4 regions of the Streptomyces sp. NPDC056628 genome follow, and region 1 is predicted to be linked to each of the others. Evidence: riboswitches for the same ligand, from Rfam matches in the RefSeq annotation. Region 1 holds a riboswitch; each other region holds the start of a gene.
What was found. A riboswitch is a leader RNA that binds a small molecule or an ion and turns the genes downstream of it on or off. The one in region 1 is predicted to bind cyclic di-AMP.
Positions count from the first base shown of each region.

Region 2: another riboswitch for cyclic di-AMP. It lies ahead of ACFRAC_RS18385 (transglycosylase SLT domain-containing protein); the one in region 1 lies ahead of ACFRAC_RS12355 (transglycosylase family protein).
Region 3: another riboswitch for cyclic di-AMP. It lies ahead of ACFRAC_RS33360 (peptidoglycan DD-metalloendopeptidase family protein); the one in region 1 lies ahead of ACFRAC_RS12355 (transglycosylase family protein).
Region 4: another riboswitch for cyclic di-AMP. It lies ahead of ACFRAC_RS03905 (C40 family peptidase); the one in region 1 lies ahead of ACFRAC_RS12355 (transglycosylase family protein).

Region 1 covers NZ_JBHTWG010000007.1:90,309-94,393, reverse strand. Annotated here, with positions in the region: gene ACFRAC_RS12360 (transglycosylase family protein) at 1-965, shown strand, start outside; cyclic di-AMP (ydaO/yuaA leader) riboswitch at 1,173-1,365, shown strand; gene ACFRAC_RS12355 (transglycosylase family protein) at 1,370-2,047, shown strand; gene eno (phosphopyruvate hydratase) at 2,271-3,551, shown strand; gene ACFRAC_RS12345 (septum formation initiator family protein) at 3,646-4,085, shown strand, end outside.
Region 2 covers NZ_JBHTWG010000013.1:87,685-91,769, forward strand. Annotated here, with positions in the region: gene ACFRAC_RS18375 (outer membrane lipoprotein carrier protein LolA) at 1-436, opposite strand, end outside; gene ACFRAC_RS18380 (polyprenyl synthetase family protein) at 738-1,748, opposite strand; cyclic di-AMP (ydaO/yuaA leader) riboswitch at 2,526-2,702, shown strand; gene ACFRAC_RS18385 (transglycosylase SLT domain-containing protein) at 2,707-3,441, shown strand; gene ACFRAC_RS18390 (HAD family hydrolase) at 3,491-4,085, opposite strand, start outside.
Region 3 covers NZ_JBHTWG010000047.1:24,700-28,784, forward strand. Annotated here, with positions in the region: gene ACFRAC_RS33350 (DUF6126 family protein) at 1-32, shown strand, start outside; gene ACFRAC_RS33355 (tyrosine-protein phosphatase) at 48-845, opposite strand; cyclic di-AMP (ydaO/yuaA leader) riboswitch at 1,428-1,584, shown strand; gene ACFRAC_RS33360 (peptidoglycan DD-metalloendopeptidase family protein) at 1,589-2,515, shown strand; gene ACFRAC_RS33365 (SGNH/GDSL hydrolase family protein) at 2,813-3,598, shown strand; gene ACFRAC_RS33370 (TetR/AcrR family transcriptional regulator) at 3,662-4,085, opposite strand, start outside.
Region 4 covers NZ_JBHTWG010000002.1:116,618-120,702, forward strand. Annotated here, with positions in the region: gene ACFRAC_RS03895 (helix-turn-helix domain-containing protein) at 1-544, opposite strand, end outside; gene ACFRAC_RS03900 (ATP-binding protein) at 758-1,216, shown strand; gene ACFRAC_RS03905 (C40 family peptidase) at 1,376-1,849, opposite strand; cyclic di-AMP (ydaO/yuaA leader) riboswitch at 1,853-2,060, opposite strand; partial or broken gene ACFRAC_RS03910 (hypothetical protein) at 2,400-2,692, opposite strand; gene ACFRAC_RS03915 (ABC transporter permease) at 3,135-4,085, opposite strand, start outside.

The DNA of each region.
Region 1 (4,085 bases):
GCCAGGCTCCGGCTCTTCTCGTCGCGGCCGGAGTGACCGGCTCCGCCATCGCCATCCCGCTCCTCGGCGCCACGGGCGCGAGCGCGGCGGACGGCAACGTGTGGGACAAGGTCGCCGACTGCGAGAGCGGCGGCTCCTGGAGCGCGGACACGGGCAACGGGCACTACGGCGGGCTCCAGTTGACCCAGGCGGACTGGGAGAAGTCCGGCGGTCTCGACTTCGCCGCCAGCCCGGACCTGGCGAGCCGTTCCCAGCAGATCGCCGTGGCGCAGGACATCCTCGCGCAGCGCGGGACGGGCCCCTGGGGCACCTGCGCCGTGCTCAACGGGCTCACGAAGAAGTCGGGAGCCATCGACCTCGACACCGGGGTCGCGGGGGACTCCCCGAGCGAGGTGTCCGGGTCGTCCGGCCTGCTTGACTCATCCGAATCCTCTGGCTCCTCCGGCGATTCGGCCCCCTCCGGCGACACGTCGGGCACGCCGAGTGCTTCGGCGGACGACTCATCCGAATCGCCCGGCAGCTCCACTTCCTCCCCTTCTTCGGCCTCCAAGGCCGATAAGTCCGGTAAGTCCGAGAGAGCCGGCGCGTCCGGCGGAGCGACGGTCTCGGAGTCGCCGGACAGCTCCCCCGTGGAGACGTTCGAGAGCGGCAATCGGGACAACTCCGGGCAGAGTGCGGGGTCCTGGAGCCTCGTCGACACCGCCGCGATCGAGGACGTGCCGACCGGTTCCGGACGTCACCGCGGCGCCAGCGCCGAGGAGTCCGCGGCCGTGGACGCCACCGCCGGCTCCTCCGGCCGCCACGCCTCCTACCGGGTCCGGGAGGGCGACACGCTCGCCTCCATCGCCGACTCCCTTGACGTCGACGGCGGATGGCGCGCGCTGTACGAGGCGAACAAGGCGGCCATCGGTGCCGACGCGAACAGCATCGCCCCCGGTCAGACGCTGGACGTCCCCACCGAATAACGGCCGAACAGGGCCAAATGAAGCGGCAGTTCACGCCCTGCTTTCATGGGTAATGTCCGTTTTGAATGGACTGAGAGATAGATCTCAGAAGCCTTGATCGTCTTTGAAAATCCCCGAGCGGCGTGTCTACGGTCGTGATCGCTCGCCACCAGCGAGCCCCGTCAGCCGTCACGCCGAATCCTGCCGACGGCCGTACGGGAACAGTCGTCGCGTCAAGCGCCGTAGGCAGGAGCGGGGGACCCAAGGTAAGCGCCGGGTCCGGAAGTCGAGGCCCTTCGGGGCCGGACGGCCGGAACCGGCTTGGGGTGAAGTCGCGCAGCACGCACCAGCGGTGCGCGACCGGGCAACTCAACCGGCCCGAACCCGACAGCTCACCTCGTAGGCGTCGGTGAGGGGATCTCTCCATGCTGTTCTCCAGCAAGGCCAAGCACCGTCGTCCGTCCAAGGCGGCCCGCGCCATCGCCGTCGTCGGCGTCACCGGCGCCGCCGCCGTCGCCGGCCCGCTGATGGCCGCCGGCAGCGCCTCGGCCGCCACCGCCTCCGAGTGGGACACCGTCGCCCAGTGCGAGTCCGGCGGCAACTGGTCGATCAACACCGGCAACGGCTACTACGGCGGTCTGCAGTTCTCCGCCTCGACCTGGGCGGCCTACGGCGGCACGCAGTACGCCTCCACCGCCGACCAGGCCACCAAGGCCCAGCAGATCGCGATAGCCGAGAAGGTCCTCGCCAGCCAGGGCAAGGGCGCCTGGCCGAACTGCGGCACCGGCCTGTCGAGCGCGGCCTACAACGGCTCCTCCGCCACCGGCGGCGAGCAGGGCACCCGCTCCACCGAGGAGAAGCCGGCCTCCCGCTCCGCCGAGCGTCCGGCCGCCGAGAAGAGCACCAAGACCGTCACCACCCCGACCGGCAAGAAGGTCAAGAAGGGCGACGGCGAGTACAAGGTCGTCAAGGGCGACACCCTCAGCACGATCGCCGCCGACCACGACGTCAAGGGCGGCTGGGAGAAGCTCTTCAAGCTGAACAAGGACATCGTCCAGGACGCCGACCTGATCTACCCGGGTCAGCAGCTCCACCTCAAGTAGGACCCCCACAGGCTCCCCGCCCCGGTGCGCGTTCCCCCGTACGCACCGGGGCGGGGTTCTGTGCGGATGCAGGGCCCGGTTTTTGTTCCGTTCGGAAACAATTCGCTCTCGGTTCCGTCCATAGAGCGGTCGACCGCTGGCCGAAGCCCCCGAGCCGGATAGGCTCGTCTCGCAGCACCCATCGCGGGCTGCGTACAGGCTTCACATCACGAAGGAGATGCTCGTGCCGTCCATCGACGTCGTCGTAGCCCGGGAAATCCTGGACTCCCGAGGCAATCCCACGGTCGAGGTCGAGGTCGGCCTCGACGACGGCAGCACGGGTCGTGCCGCCGTCCCGTCCGGCGCCTCCACCGGCGCCTTCGAGGCCGTCGAGCTGCGCGACGGGGACCCCAACCGTTACCTGGGCAAGGGTGTCGAGAAGGCCGTCCTCGCCGTCATCGAGCAGATCGGCCCGGAGCTCGTCGGCTACGACGCCACCGAGCAGCGTCTGATCGACCAGGCCATGTTCGACCTGGACGCCACCGACAACAAGAGCTCCCTCGGCGCCAACGCCATCCTCGGTGTCTCGCTCGCCGTGGCCCACGCCGCCTCCGAGGCCAGCGACCTGCCGCTGTTCCGCTACCTGGGCGGCCCGAACGCGCACCTGCTGCCGGTGCCGATGATGAACATCCTGAACGGCGGCTCGCACGCCGACTCCAACGTGGACATCCAGGAGTTCATGATCGCCCCGATCGGCGCGGAGTCCTTCTCCGAGGCGCTGCGCTGGGGCGCCGAGGTCTACCACACGCTGAAGAAGGTGCTGAAGAGCAAGGGCCTGGCCACCGGCCTCGGCGACGAGGGCGGCTTCGCCCCGAACCTGGGCTCCAACCGCGAGGCCCTCGACCTCATCCTCGAGGCGATCAACGAAGCCGGCTACGCCCCCGGCGAGCAGATCGCCCTCGCCCTCGACGTGGCCGCCTCCGAGTTCTACAAGGACGGCGTCTACACCTTCGAGGGCAAGGAGCGCTCGGCGGCCGAGATGACCGAGTACTACGCGGAGCTCGTCGACGCGTACCCGCTCGTCTCCATCGAGGACCCGCTGTTCGAGGACGACTGGGAGGGCTGGAAGACCATCACCGACAAGCTCGGTGACAAGGTCCAGCTCGTCGGCGACGACCTGTTCGTCACCAACCCCGAGCGCCTCGCCCGCGGCATCGAGGAGGGCGCCGCCAACGCGCTGCTCGTGAAGGTGAACCAGATCGGCTCGCTCACCGAGACCCTGGACGCCGTGGAGCTGGCCCAGCGCAACGGCTTCAAGTGCATGATGTCCCACCGCTCCGGCGAGACCGAGGACGTCACCATCGCCGACCTGGCCGTCGCCACCAACTGCGGCCAGATCAAGACCGGCGCCCCGGCCCGCTCCGAGCGCGTCGCCAAGTACAACCAGCTGCTGCGCATCGAGGAGATCCTCGACGACGCCGCGGTCTACGCCGGCCGCAGCGCGTTCCCCCGCTTCAAGGGCTGAGGCACGCACCTGTAGGAAGCGTCGTACGTACGTCCCCGTACTCGGTCCCGTACCGTGTGCGGGGACGTACGCGCGTTGAGACGGGAGGCGGGACATGGCCGTGAAGGACCGGGACCGGTTCTCCACCGCGACCAGGATCCGGTTGCTCGGGGAGCAGACGGCGGCCCGTGTCTACCGCTCCCAGACCAAGCGGCAGGCCCAGCGCTCCCGGCTCACCGGCCGCGCCGCGCTGCTCGCCCTGGTCGTGTGCACCCTCGTCGTGGCCATGGCGTACCCGATAAGGCAGTACGTCTCCCAGCGCGCCGAGATCGCCGACCTCCAACGGGAGAAGACCGCGACCGCCCGGCGCGTCGAGGAGCTGCGCGACCTCAAGGCCCGCTGGCAGGACGACGCCTACGCCGAGCAGCAGGTCCGGCTGCGCCTGCACTACGTGATGCCCGGGGAGACCGGCTACATCGTCGTCGACCCGGACGCGGCCAAGCAGTCGCGGACCGACCTGGGCGCGGCCCGCCGCCCCTGGTACACGAACCTCTG
Region 2 (4,085 bases), on a different contig from region 1:
TGTCCAGCAGGGACAGCTTCTGCCGGTCGTCGCCGTCGACGGCGACCCGCAGCGTGTGCGTGCCGGAGGCCAGCTCGGTCAGCTTCGCCGAGGGGTCGGCGGACGAGCCGCCGCCCGAGCCCGATCCGGTGAGGCCCGAGGTGAGACCCGACTCCAGCCCGCCGAGGTCCGGCAGCCCCAGATCCGTGGTGATCTTGAACGTGCCGGACAGCTGCTGCACGTCCGACTTGGCGATCTTTTCGACCAGTTGCTGCGCGGTGAGGTCCGGCAGGTCCGGGTCCCCGGCGTCGGCGAGCGCCGGGACCAGCCCGATCGTCGCCGCCGCGATCCCCACCACCGTGACCGGGACGACGTACCGAGCGGCCTTGCGCCGGCCCGCGCGCAGGTCGTCGCCCTCCCCTGCGGTCGTACTGTCGTCGACTTCGTACGGTGCCATGTGTGCCCTACCTCCGTCGTCGGCGGCGGCCGTCCGTTCGTCTGTCGCCCGCGAGTCTCACGACCCGGCAAGGTCCACCCCTGAGCCGCCATTCTCACCCGAATCGGTGAGGAGTGGTGTTTCCGTGATGTCCATCTGACCAGATGGGGCAGGGAGTTTCGTCAACCTGCGGAGCCAACTCCGTGTACACCTGCGGTATGACGCCGCAGGGGTGGACCTCCCCCGACCCGTAGGGGTCGGGGGGTGAGGCGGGGAGAGGAACGGTGGCCGCGGGGCAGTCCCGCGGCAGGGACGCCGGGCTTCAGCCGGCCCGGTGCACGACGGCGTCGCACAGCTCCATCAGGGCGGCCTTCGCGTCGTTCTCCGGCAGGGGCGCCAGCGCGGCGCGCGCGTCCTCCGCGTAGCGGACCGTGTCCCGCCGGGCGTGCTCCAGCGCCGGGTGCTCACGCAGGGCGGCCAGCGCCTCGGCGAGCCGGGCGTCGTCGCTCAGGTCGGAGTCCAGCAGCTCGCACAGGGCGATGTCCTCGGGCAGCCCCAGACGCTCCGCGCGCTCCCGCAGCCGCAGCACCGGCAGGGTCGGGATGCCCTCGCGCAGATCGGTGCCGGGCGTCTTCCCGGACTCGTGGGAGTCGCTCGCGATGTCCAGGACGTCGTCCGCGAGCTGGAAGGCGACGCCGAGCCGCTCCCCGTACTGGGTGAGCACGTCGACCATGGTCTCGTCGGCGCCCGACATCATCGCCCCGAAGCGGCAGGAGACCGCCACCAGCGACCCGGTCTTGCCGCTCAGCACGTCGAGGTAGTGCTCCACGGGGTCCCGGCCGTCCTGCGGCCCGGCCGTCTCCAGGATCTGGCCCGTGACCAGCCGCTCGAACGCCTCCGCCTGCACCCGCACCGCCTCGGGCCCGAGGTCGGCCAGGATGTGCGAGGCGCGCGCGAAGAGGAAGTCGCCGGTGAGGACCGCGACGGAGTTCCCCCAGCGGGTGTTCGCGCTGTCGACACCGCGCCGGACCTCGGCCTCGTCCATCACGTCGTCGTGGTACAGCGTCGCCAGATGGGTCAGCTCCACCACCACGGCCGACGGCACGATCCCCGGGGCATACGGGTCCCCGAAGCGCGCGGCGAGCATCACCAGCAGCGGCCGGAAGCGCTTCCCGCCCGCCCGCACCAGGTGCTGGGCGGCTCCGGTGATGAAGGGGACCTCACTCTTGGTGGCTTCGAGCAGTCCCTCCTCGACAGCCGCCAATCCGGCCTGGACATCGGCTTCCAGAGCCTGGTCCCGCACGCTCAGCCCGAACGGCCCGACGACGGTCACGAGGGGTCTCCTGTCTGCTGGTGTCTTTCGGCTGGTTACACGGTTTGTCGATAGGTCGCTGCCATCACTCAAGTCAGCGTATCCGGTCACGTTTCGATCACCGATGCCGCCCACCCGTCCACCACGGGCGACATCGGTTCACGGTCGGTATGTTTTTTGATCACCCGATAAGGACGGACATTCATCGTTTTATCGGCGCGTCACTGTGTGTAGCCGCCCACTCCCCCATCCTTTCCCGAACCGAAACTGCGTTCGACTCTTCGAGGGATGCACCGCGGGCCCGCGCGACACCCCCGCCCCCGTCTACCCCGACCCGCCCTCCGGACGCCTCCACGCCTCCTCAACGACCGACACGAAGGGCGAGGTTCCTGCGCGCCGGCACCCCGGGCGCGTCGCCACCCTTTCGCACCTTTTGCTCCACACCCACAAAACGGACTCTCCGGACTCAAGGGGCAGATGGGCGCGTTGACGGTGAGCTTTCCACGTGTAGGCAATAACAGGGTAGTTGGAATCATTGCCCGATTTGCCGCTGTTGTGATCGCCGTGAGTTGGGTCACGCGGCCCCAGATCGGCCCCTCCGCCGCCGGAGCCCGTCGACCCCTTGCCACAAAAGCGAGTTGAGAATTGGCAACCGCAAAGGATCAAGCGCCTCATACGCCTCAGACCATGGTCAACTAGCACGTCAGGTGCTTGCGGCACTTGTTCCACACATGTGCTGTCGCATACGTTCCCGCTCTGTCGGGCGGACGCCGAATCCTGCCGCCGCCCGAGTCATCCACCTACACAACGCACTCGCACGGCAGGAGCGGGGGACCCAGGTAAGTCGCCGTACCGCACGCCTCGATGGCGCGCCGGGACGGCTAGGGGTGAAGTCACGTCGTCCTACGGCGGCGTGGCCGGGCATCTCCCGCCCGAACCCGACAGCTCACCTCGCAGGCGCCGGAGAGGAAACAGCGCCATGTCCCGAGGCCAGCACCGCCGCACCCGTACCAGCCCGTTCGCCCGGCGCGTCATCGCCGCCGGAGCCGGTACCGCCGCTCTCGCGCTCCCCCTGCTGGGCGCGACCACCGCGAGCGCCGCCGAGCCCGCCAAGGCCCCCACCGTGGCCACGGTCGGCTCCGTCAGCTACACCACCAAGAAGGGCGACACCCTGTACGGGATCGCCGACCGCTACGACGCCCAGGGCGGCTGGCGGCAGCTCTACAAGGACAACCGCAAGGCCATCGGCGACGACCCCCGGCTGATCCACCCGGGTGTCGACCTGAAGGTCCGGAGCACGAAGAAGGCCGAGCCGTCGAAGGCGAGCACGGCGTCCGCCCCCGTCAAGGAGTCCGCCGTCGCCCAGGCCACCCAGGCCTCCGCGAAGACGTACGCCGACAACCTCGACGGCTGGATCCGCGAGGCGCTCGACATCATGGCGCAGAAGGGGATCCCCGGTTCCTACGAGGGCATCCACCGCAACATCATGCGTGAGTCGTCGGGCAACCCGGCCGCCATCAACAACTGGGACTCCAACGCGATCGCGGGCACCCCGTCCAAGGGTCTCCTCCAGGTCATCGACCCCACCTTCGCGACGTACCACGTGCCGGGCACCGCGTACGACCCGTTCGACCCGGTCGCGAACATCACGGCCGCCTGCAACTACGCGGCCGCTCGCTACGGCTCGATCGACAACGTGAACGGCCCCTACTGAGCCGTGCCGGCTCTCCCCCTCCAGTAGGGGAACTTGCGGCAGGGATCCTCTAGTAGGGGAACTCGGCCAGGCTGCGGGCGAACAGTCTCTCGAGGACGACGGCGATGCCGTCGTCCTCGTTGGACAAGGTGATCTCGTCCGCGACCGACTTGAGTTCGGGATGCGCGTTGGCCATCGCCACCCCGTGGGCGGCCCAGTCGAACATGGGGATGTCGTTGGGCATGTCCCCGAAGGCGATGGTCTCGTGCGGACCCAGGCCGAGATGCTCGGCGGCGAGCGCGAGGCCCGTCGCCTTCGTGATGCCGCATGGCTGGAGTTCGACGGTGCCCGGCCCCGACATGGTGACCGTCGCCAGCGAGCCCACCACCGCGCGGGCCGTCACCGCCAACTCGTCGTCCGACAGCGTCGGATGGCGCAGCAGCACCTTGCTGATCGGCTCGCACCACAGGTCGTCGCGATGCCGCACCCGCACCGCCGGCAGCGTGGGGTGGGGCATCAGATAACCCGGCTCGATGAGCGTGAGCCCCTCGACTCCGTCCTGGTCGACGGCCGCGTACACCTGCCCCACCTCGGCCTCGATCTTGCCGAGGGCGGTCTCCGCCAGGTCCCGTTCCAGGGTGATGGACCACAGCAGCCGGTCCTGG
Region 3 (4,085 bases), on a different contig from region 1:
TCTTCCTCTTCGAGGCGGGCGGCGGGAAGTAGGCGCACCCCGCGCCCTCAGTCGAGAAGCCGCTCCCGCAGGCGCTCCCGCGCCTCGGGGGTGAGCCGCAGACCCTGCTCCAGGTAGGTGTCGACGTCGCCCCACGTCTCGTCGATCGTGTCGAAGGCGGCCTTCAGGTACTCCGCCCGTGCGTCGAAGAGAGGGCTCAGCAGCTCCATGACCTCGGGCGAGTACGCCGAGGGGGCGCTGCTGCCGCGCCGCACCTTGTAGCGGCGGTGCTTCTCGTTGGACTTCAGATAGTCGGCGACGATCGCCTCCCGCTCGACGCCGACGGCGAGCAGTGTCACCGCGATGGACAGGCCGGCGCGGTCCTTGCCGGCCGCGCAGTGCATCAGCGCCGGGACGCTGTCCTCCACCAGGGAGTGCAGCACCCGTGAGTGCTCGCCGGTGCGCTCCGTGACGATGGAGCGGTAGGAGGCGATCATCCGGGCCGCGCCCTTGCCGTCCGCCAGGATCTCCCGCAACTGGTCGAGGTCGCCGTCGCGGACCATCTTCCAGAACTCCGCGCCGTCCGCGGGGTCGGACAGCGGCAGGTTCACATTGCGGACACCCGGCAGCTCGACGTCGGGGCCCTCCAGCTTCTGGTCCGCCGCGTTGCGGAAGTCGAAGATCGTGTGCAGCCCCAGCGAGTCGAGGAAGGCGGCGTCCTCAGGGGTGGCGTGGGCGAGGTGGCCGCTGCGGAACAGCACGCCGTGGCGCACCCGTCGTCCGTCCACGGTGGGCAGACCGCCCACGTCGCGGAAGTTGCGCACACCGGCCAGTTCGGGCTCGGTCGACGGGATCTGCTGCGTCACGGGGGCTCCTCCCGGTGGGCCCCGCCGGCGCGGCTCGGCGGTGAGGCCGGCGAGGTGCGCTTCTGACGATACGACATGACTGTGCGCGCCAATCAGTTGTCCACAGGCGACAGCTGGGGAGTAATGACCTGAAACGGGCAAGTCGCCGTATGTCATCATCGATGACGGATGTTTTATCCCGATTCGCATCCGATGCGAGGTGATTCCCTCTGGGATTCAGGTCGGATTCGCGCCGAAGGTTCGATGTGCCGGATATCCGTTGACGTCACATCTAGGCTTTCTGTCCGAATTGATGCCTTCATTCCAACTCGTTCTGAAATAAGGAAACCTGGAGCGACGTCACGTGAGGAGCGTCATATCCGTGACGGTGCGTCGCCCGTCATGTCCACGTAATCGGCCTGCCGCTTATGGGAATTCGAGGGTGGCGACCTCTTCGAAATACACGGAGTGTGACCGGTGAATCCCGTAAGGGATCAAGACGAGCGCATTCGGTCGGAACCCCTCACTTGTTCCCATGCGTCTTTCTCGCTTACGTTCACCACCAATCCGGACGGACGCCGAATCCTGCCGCCGACCGGAATCCGCGCACACTCACCCGTCCACGGCAGGAGCGGGGGACCCACAGGTACATCGCCTGTTCCGGTCCCGGAACAGGCTTGGGGTCAAGCCGCGTCCCGACGCGGCCGGGCATCTCCAGCCCGCACCCGACAGCTCACCTCGCAGGCGCCGGAGAGGAATTCGCCATGCCCGCCAAGGGTAAGCATCGCCGTCCCAAGTCCCTGCGCTTCACCCGGACGATCGCCGTCGCCGGAACCGGTGGCGCCGCTCTCGCGCTTCCGCTGATCGGGGCCACCGGCGCCCACGCCGCGACCGGCCAGTCCGTCCCGGAGAAGGCGGTCCAGTCCGTCCAGGTCGCCGCCGAGAAGGCCCCGGCGCAGAAGACCTCCGCCCAGAAGACGCGCACCTACGAGGTGAAGCGCGGCGACTACCTGGCGAAGATCGCCGACGAGCAGGACGTCCGCGGCGGCTGGAAGAAGCTCTACGCCGACAACCGCGAGGCCGTCGGCGCCGACCCGTCGCTCATCCACCCGGGTCTGAAGCTCTCGATCGGCAAGAACGCCGCGACCGCCGCACCCAAGGCGTCGGCCCCGTCCTCCTCCCCGTCCGAGCCGTCCGCGAAGCCCGCAGCGCCGAAGAAGGCCGCCGCGCCGAAGAAGGCCGCCACGGCCGCGCAGAGCGCCGACGAGGCGAGCACCGTCAACGGCTTCACCGCCCCGGTGTCCGCCGCCGCCGTCGGCACCTCCTACAAGGTCGCCGGCAGCATGTGGTCCAGCGGCTACCACACCGGCGTGGACTTCTCCGCCGCCACCGGCACGCCCCTGAAGGCGGTCGGCGCCGGCACCGTCGTCTCCGCCGGCTGGGGCGGCGCGTACGGCAACCAGGTCGTCATCCGGCTCGCCGACGGCTACTACGCCCAGTACGCCCACCTGTCCTCGCTGTCCGTCTCCAGCGGCCAGACGGTGACCGCGGGCCAGCAGATCGGCCTCTCCGGCGCGACCGGCAACGTGACCGGCCCCCACCTGCACTTCGAGATCCGCACCACGCCCGACTACGGCTCGGACGTGGACCCGGTGGCCTACCTCCGCTCCAAGGGCGTCGCCATCGGCTGACCGCCCCACCGCACGGCGCGCACCACCTGCCTGACACGCACGCGCACCACCTGCCTGACACGCAGCCGAAGGCCGGACCCCGATCCCCGGGGTCCGGCCTTCGGCCCGTCCCGGGCGGGCACGGGTCGCGTTTCGGCGCTCAACGTCCCGGCCAGGAGCCGTATTCCGGCTTTGGTGAAGGCTTTGGCAGTGGCTTATCTCACCGTTCGTCAACCTCTTCCTACGGTCGCGTAGGTCACATCGGAAGGTGAATCATGTCCCGACGTGACAGACGATTCGAAGAGTGACAGCAGAGCAGTGATCGGGTCGTACGTCGCGGTGGGGGACAGCTTCACCGAGGGCGTCGGCGACCCCGGCCCCGACGGGGCGTTCGTCGGCTGGGCCGACCGGTTCGCGGTCCTTCTGGCCGACCGGCGGCCCGAGGGCGACTTCCGGTACACGAACCTCGCCGTGCGCGGCAGACTGCTCGACCAGATCGTGGCGGAACAGGTCCCCAAGGCCGTCGAATTCGCCCCGGACCTCGTGTCGTTCTGCGCGGGCGGCAACGACATCCTGCGGCCCGGCACCGACCCCGACGAAGTGGCCGAACGGTTCGAACGGGCCGTCGCCCGGCTCGCCTCGGCCGCGGGCACCGTGATGGTGACGACGGGCTTCGACACCCGTGGCGTGCCCGTGCTGAAGCACCTGCGCGGCAAGATCGCCACCTACAACGGGCACGTACGCGCCATCGCCGACCGCTACGGCTGCCCGGTGCTCGACCTGTGGTCCCTGAAGACCGTCCAGGACCGCCGGGCCTGGGACAGCGACCGGCTCCACCTCTCACCCGAGGGGCACACGCGCGTGGCGCTGCGCGCGGGCCAGGTCCTCGGGCTGGAGATCCCGGCCGACCCGGACCAGCCCTGGCCGCCGCTCCCGCCCCGCGGGACCCTGGAGATCCGGCGCGACGACGTCCAGTGGGCGCGCGAGTACCTGGTGCCGTGGATCGGGCGGCGCCTGCGCGGCGAGTCGTCGGGCGACCATGTGACGGCCAAGGGGGCGCTCTCGGCGTACGACATCAAGATGCGCATCGCGTCGGTGGCCTGAGCCCGGCGGCACGGCCGGGGGAGTGCGGAGCCGCTCGGGACCGTCACGGTCGCGGGCGGCCGCTCACCGTGGTGAGGCAATCAACGCCGTCCGCTCCAGGCCCAGTTCCCGGGCCAGCGCCTCGTCCACCCACTCCTGGGCCCGCGCGCGGGACAGCGCCCCGGGATACGACGTCAGCTGCACGGCGAGACCGTCCAGGAGCGCGGTCAGGCGCAGCGCGGCGGCCGCCGGGTCCGGGCAGCTGAACTCGCCCGCGGCCGCGCCCTCCGCGAGGACCCCGGCGAGGGCGCTCTTCCACTGCAGGTCGAGCTCGCGCGTGACCTCCCGCAGGGCCGTCTCGCGCAACGCGGCCGCCCAGCCCTCGATCCACAGCCGCCAGCCCTTGGCCTGTCCGGTCGGCGCGTACCAGCGCACGGCCGCCCGCAGCCGCCGTACTGCCGTCGTGCGGCGGCCCAGGATCCTGCGCAGCCGCGCCAGGTCGCCCTCG
Region 4 (4,085 bases), on a different contig from region 1:
GCAGCACCGCCTCGTCCAGCACGGCGCTGAGCCGCAGCGGCGGATCGGCCCGCAGCACCTCCTGCCGGGCCAGCCGGACCGCGACCAGCGCGTCGAGCCGGTCGTCGGCGCCGTCGTCCGTCCCGCCCGTCGCCGCCCGGGTCACCGCCCGCGCGTACTCGGGCGTCTGCAGCAGCCCCGGCACCACGGAGGTCTCCAGCGTGCGCATCGCGCTCGCCTGGGACTCCAGGCTGATGAAGTCCCGGTAGGTCGGCGGCAGGACCCCGCGGTAGGCGTGCCACCAGTGGTGCCGGCCCGCCGCGTCGGAACCGGCCAGCGCCAGCAGCACCTCCCGCAGCCGGGCGTCCCGTACGCCGTAGGCGTCGAGCAGTAATCGCACATCGGCCGGTTTCACCCCGCTGGCGCCCGTCTCGATGCGGCTCACCTTGGACTGGTGCCAGCCCACCAGGCGGGCCGCCTCACCACTGGTGAGCCCGGTCCCGGCGCGCACCGCACGCAGTTCCGCGCCCAGTTTCCGGCGGCGGACCGCCGGGCCGTGCTGCATGGGCAACTCCTTACTCCGACCGGGCCGCCCGAATACGGTCTGCCGTCGCAGAGTTCACCGCTTCGAGCGACAGATATATGCACATCTTGGCGGATCGGCACCCGTGACCGTCGTGGTGATGGCAGTCTGGCGGCGAAGCACCAGTCCGGGACCGTACTCGAACCCTCCGCTCCGTGTCGGACTGCGGTCCCGTCGGAAAGGGACGACGTCGCCATGGCAGACCATCTGGAAGCATCCGTCACTCTGCCGAGCGATCCCGCCTCGGTCTCCGCGGCACGGTCCTACGTCATCACCACGCTCGCCGAGTGGGGGCTGCCGTCGGACACGGAGGCGGCGGAGACCATCCGGCTCATCGTCTCCGAACTCGCCACCAACGCCGTCCAGCACACCCTCGGGCAGTCGCCCACCTTCACCGTGGACCTCGAGCTCGACCGCGACGAGCACCTGCGCATCGGGGTGACCGACAGCCATCCGCGGTTCCCCAAACGGCTGCCGGCCGCCGTCCAGCAGGACAACGGCCGAGGCATGGTGATCATTCGTTGGCTGGCCGCCGAGTGCGGCGGCCGGATCCGGGTGTGGCCGACCCGCGAGGGCGGCAAGACGGTCTCCATCGAGCTGCCGTGGACCGTACCGGCCTCGCCGGTCGCGGTCGCGGCGCCGCAGGAGCCGTAGGAGCGCCGCGTGGCGCCGCACGACGCGCCGCGCGGCGCGTTCCGCCCCCGCCGGCCCCGGGAGGCCCCGGAGGCGCTGGAGGGCCCGGCCCGTGCCGGACGCCCTCCGCGCTCCGGGAGGGCGCCGGCGGGGGTGGGGGCGCCGTAGGCGCCCCGCGGGTCACTTGACCCGGCCGTACCAGACGCTCCTGGTCCAGATCTTCTGCAACCTGACCACGTCACCGCTCTTGGGGGAGTGCCAGATCTTGCCCTTACCGGCGTAGATGCCCACGTGGTAGACGTACGACCCCGAGTGGAAGAACACCAGGTCACCGGCCTTGCGGTGCGAGGCCGAGATGTGGCGGGTCTTGTTGTACTGCTGGGCCGCCGTGCGGGGCAGCTTCTTGCCGGCCTTCTTGAACGAGTACAGCGTGAGCCCGGAGCAGTCGAACCGGTTCGGGCCGGTGGCGCCCCACTTGTACGGCGACCCCTTCTTCGAGGCGGCGATCCGAAGTGCCTTCGTCGCCGGTGTGGCGGCCTCCGCCTCCGAGGTGAGACCGGGCGTCACGATCGAGCCGCCCACCGCGGCGAGAGTGAGGGCCGAGGCCGTACCGGCCCTGGCCATGAGCGACGGGACACGATTGAGCGCAGTCATGCGCAACCCTTCGTCAGCCGCCTGTGAAGGATGACCTGTCGGATTCGGGCTGGCGAAGTTGCCCGGCCGCGTCGCGGCTTCACCCCAAGGGTTGCTCGATTCGAACGAACGTCCGTACCGGCGACCCGTCTTGCTCGGGTCCTCCACTCCTGCCGATCCACTCCTGTCGACCGGTCATCCGGGCGGCGGCAGGACTCGGCGTCCGCCCGGATCGCCCCGCCGCTGCGGCGGGGGCTTGTCGTCAGTCAGGGATCTTGGCGCACGGAAGAACGAAAATCCCAACGGAACCGGGGATTTGTGGTGTTACTCACCACTCACCCGTTCGGGTGGACGCTACTGCGTTCGAGGAAGTGGCCAGGTGCCCGACGAGCCCCGGACCAGCGGCGGAAGGCTCAAATCCGGCTGTGCGTCCCGCCCGTGACGCAAGCCGTACGCGCGCACGGAAGGAGTACGGAATACGCCGATGGGGGGTACGCCGTTCGGTCCGTTTCGGCGTGGCGGCGGACGTCGCGGCGGCGGGCCGCGGGTCCGGATCGCGGCTGTGGCGCCGTCAACTGTCGGAGCGCGGCGGCGGCGTGACGCGGGCCGTGCGGCGCTCCCTGGCCAGGACGCGCAGCGCACGCTCCAGCGTGCGGGCGTGCGGCTCCGTCTCGCCCCGACAGTGCATCAGCGCCGGCGCGTCCCGGAGCGCGACCGCCTTGCCGGCGAGCGCCTGGGCGGCGCGCGGGCCCCGGTAGGTGTCGCCGTCCTTCGCCGGGTTGTTAGGGCCCAGCAGGCCCACGACTCCGGGTAACGGTCGATCAGCTCCGCCTCCGTGCGCGTCGGCGCGGGAAGGGGCGGCAACCCGGGTGGCGGCGTCCTCCGGTCACCGCCCCTCGTCCGGGGCGGTCGCGGCCGCGCGGTCCGGGGCGACGCGGTCCACCAGCCCGTCCCGCGGCGCCTCCTGGGTGACGCGTACGGTCTCGCGCTCGAGATCGGCGCCACCCGGGCGCGCGGGCGGCCGGTGTGCCCGGCGGGCGTTCCCTCCGTCCGGGACCGCACGCGGGCCGGCTCCTGGGTCTGCCTGGCGAGGTCGCGTCCGCCCCCCGCGCACCCCACCGCTTCGGCCTCACGGCGGAGCACCGGGGGCCGAAGCCCTCCTGAGTCCCCGGGTGGCCCCCGGGTGAAGGTCGGGCCGGGTCGTCCCCTGCCGCCTGTCACGTCTCGGACGCGTCGAGGCCGTGCGCCCCCGTCCGCTCCGGCGGGGGCGCACGGCCGGTTCGGTGGTTCCGCCGACGCGGGCGGGTCAGCCGACGGGGGCGGGCCGGCGGGCCGGGGCAGGGCTCGTCGTGGTCGCGTTCGCCTTGAGGCGGGCGCCCAGCAGGACCGCGCCGAGGCCCAGTGCGGCCCACCAGGTCAGGGTGAGGGCGGGGCCGGCCGACGCGGCGCCGTCGAAGAAGGACACCGAGCGCAGCAGGGTCGCGCCCGCGCCCGGCGGCAGCCACTGGCCGATCGTGCCGACCGGCTCCGGCAGCATCCGCGGTGCCGACGCCGCCCCGGAGAACGGGTTGCCGATGAGCATGACGGTGGCGGCCATGAGACCTGTGCCGGCCGGTCCGAGGAGGGCGCCGAGCCCGGCGACGGCGGCGCTGACGGCCAGGGTCATCAGGGTGAGCACCCCGGTCTCCGCCCACCGGTCACCCGTGAGGACACCCAGCCAGCTGTGCGCCAGCGTGGCCGCGACCAGGCCGGTCAGGGCGGCCGTGCCCACGAGGGCGCCCGCGGCGCCCAGGCCGCGCAGCCCCAGCAGGGTGACCCCGGCACCCGCCGCGATGCCCGCGAGGGCCAGCGGCAGCACGCTGGAGCTCAGCGCCGCCCCGCGCGGGTCCGTCTCGGGCGCCGGTACCACGTCGACGGTCTCCACCCGCGTCCCCTCGGCGGCCGCCTGCCCGGCCACCGCCTGCCGCAGCAGCTGGGCCACGGCCGGGCTCGCGGCGGACGCGGTCAGCAGCCGGGGGCCCTGGGGTGTCACGACGACCGCGCCATACACGTCCCGGTCCTGGATGGCGCGGTGGGCGGCCGGTTCGTCGGCGTAGCGGTGCACCTCGAACGCGCCGTCGTGGGCGGACAGCTGCCGCTCCACCTGCGTCACGGCCGACGCGGGGCCCGCCACCCCGAGCGGGAGGTCGCGCGGCGCGGTGCGGGCGGCCGGCCAGGCGAACGCCCACAGGGCGAGGGCGGCCAGCACGGGGACGAG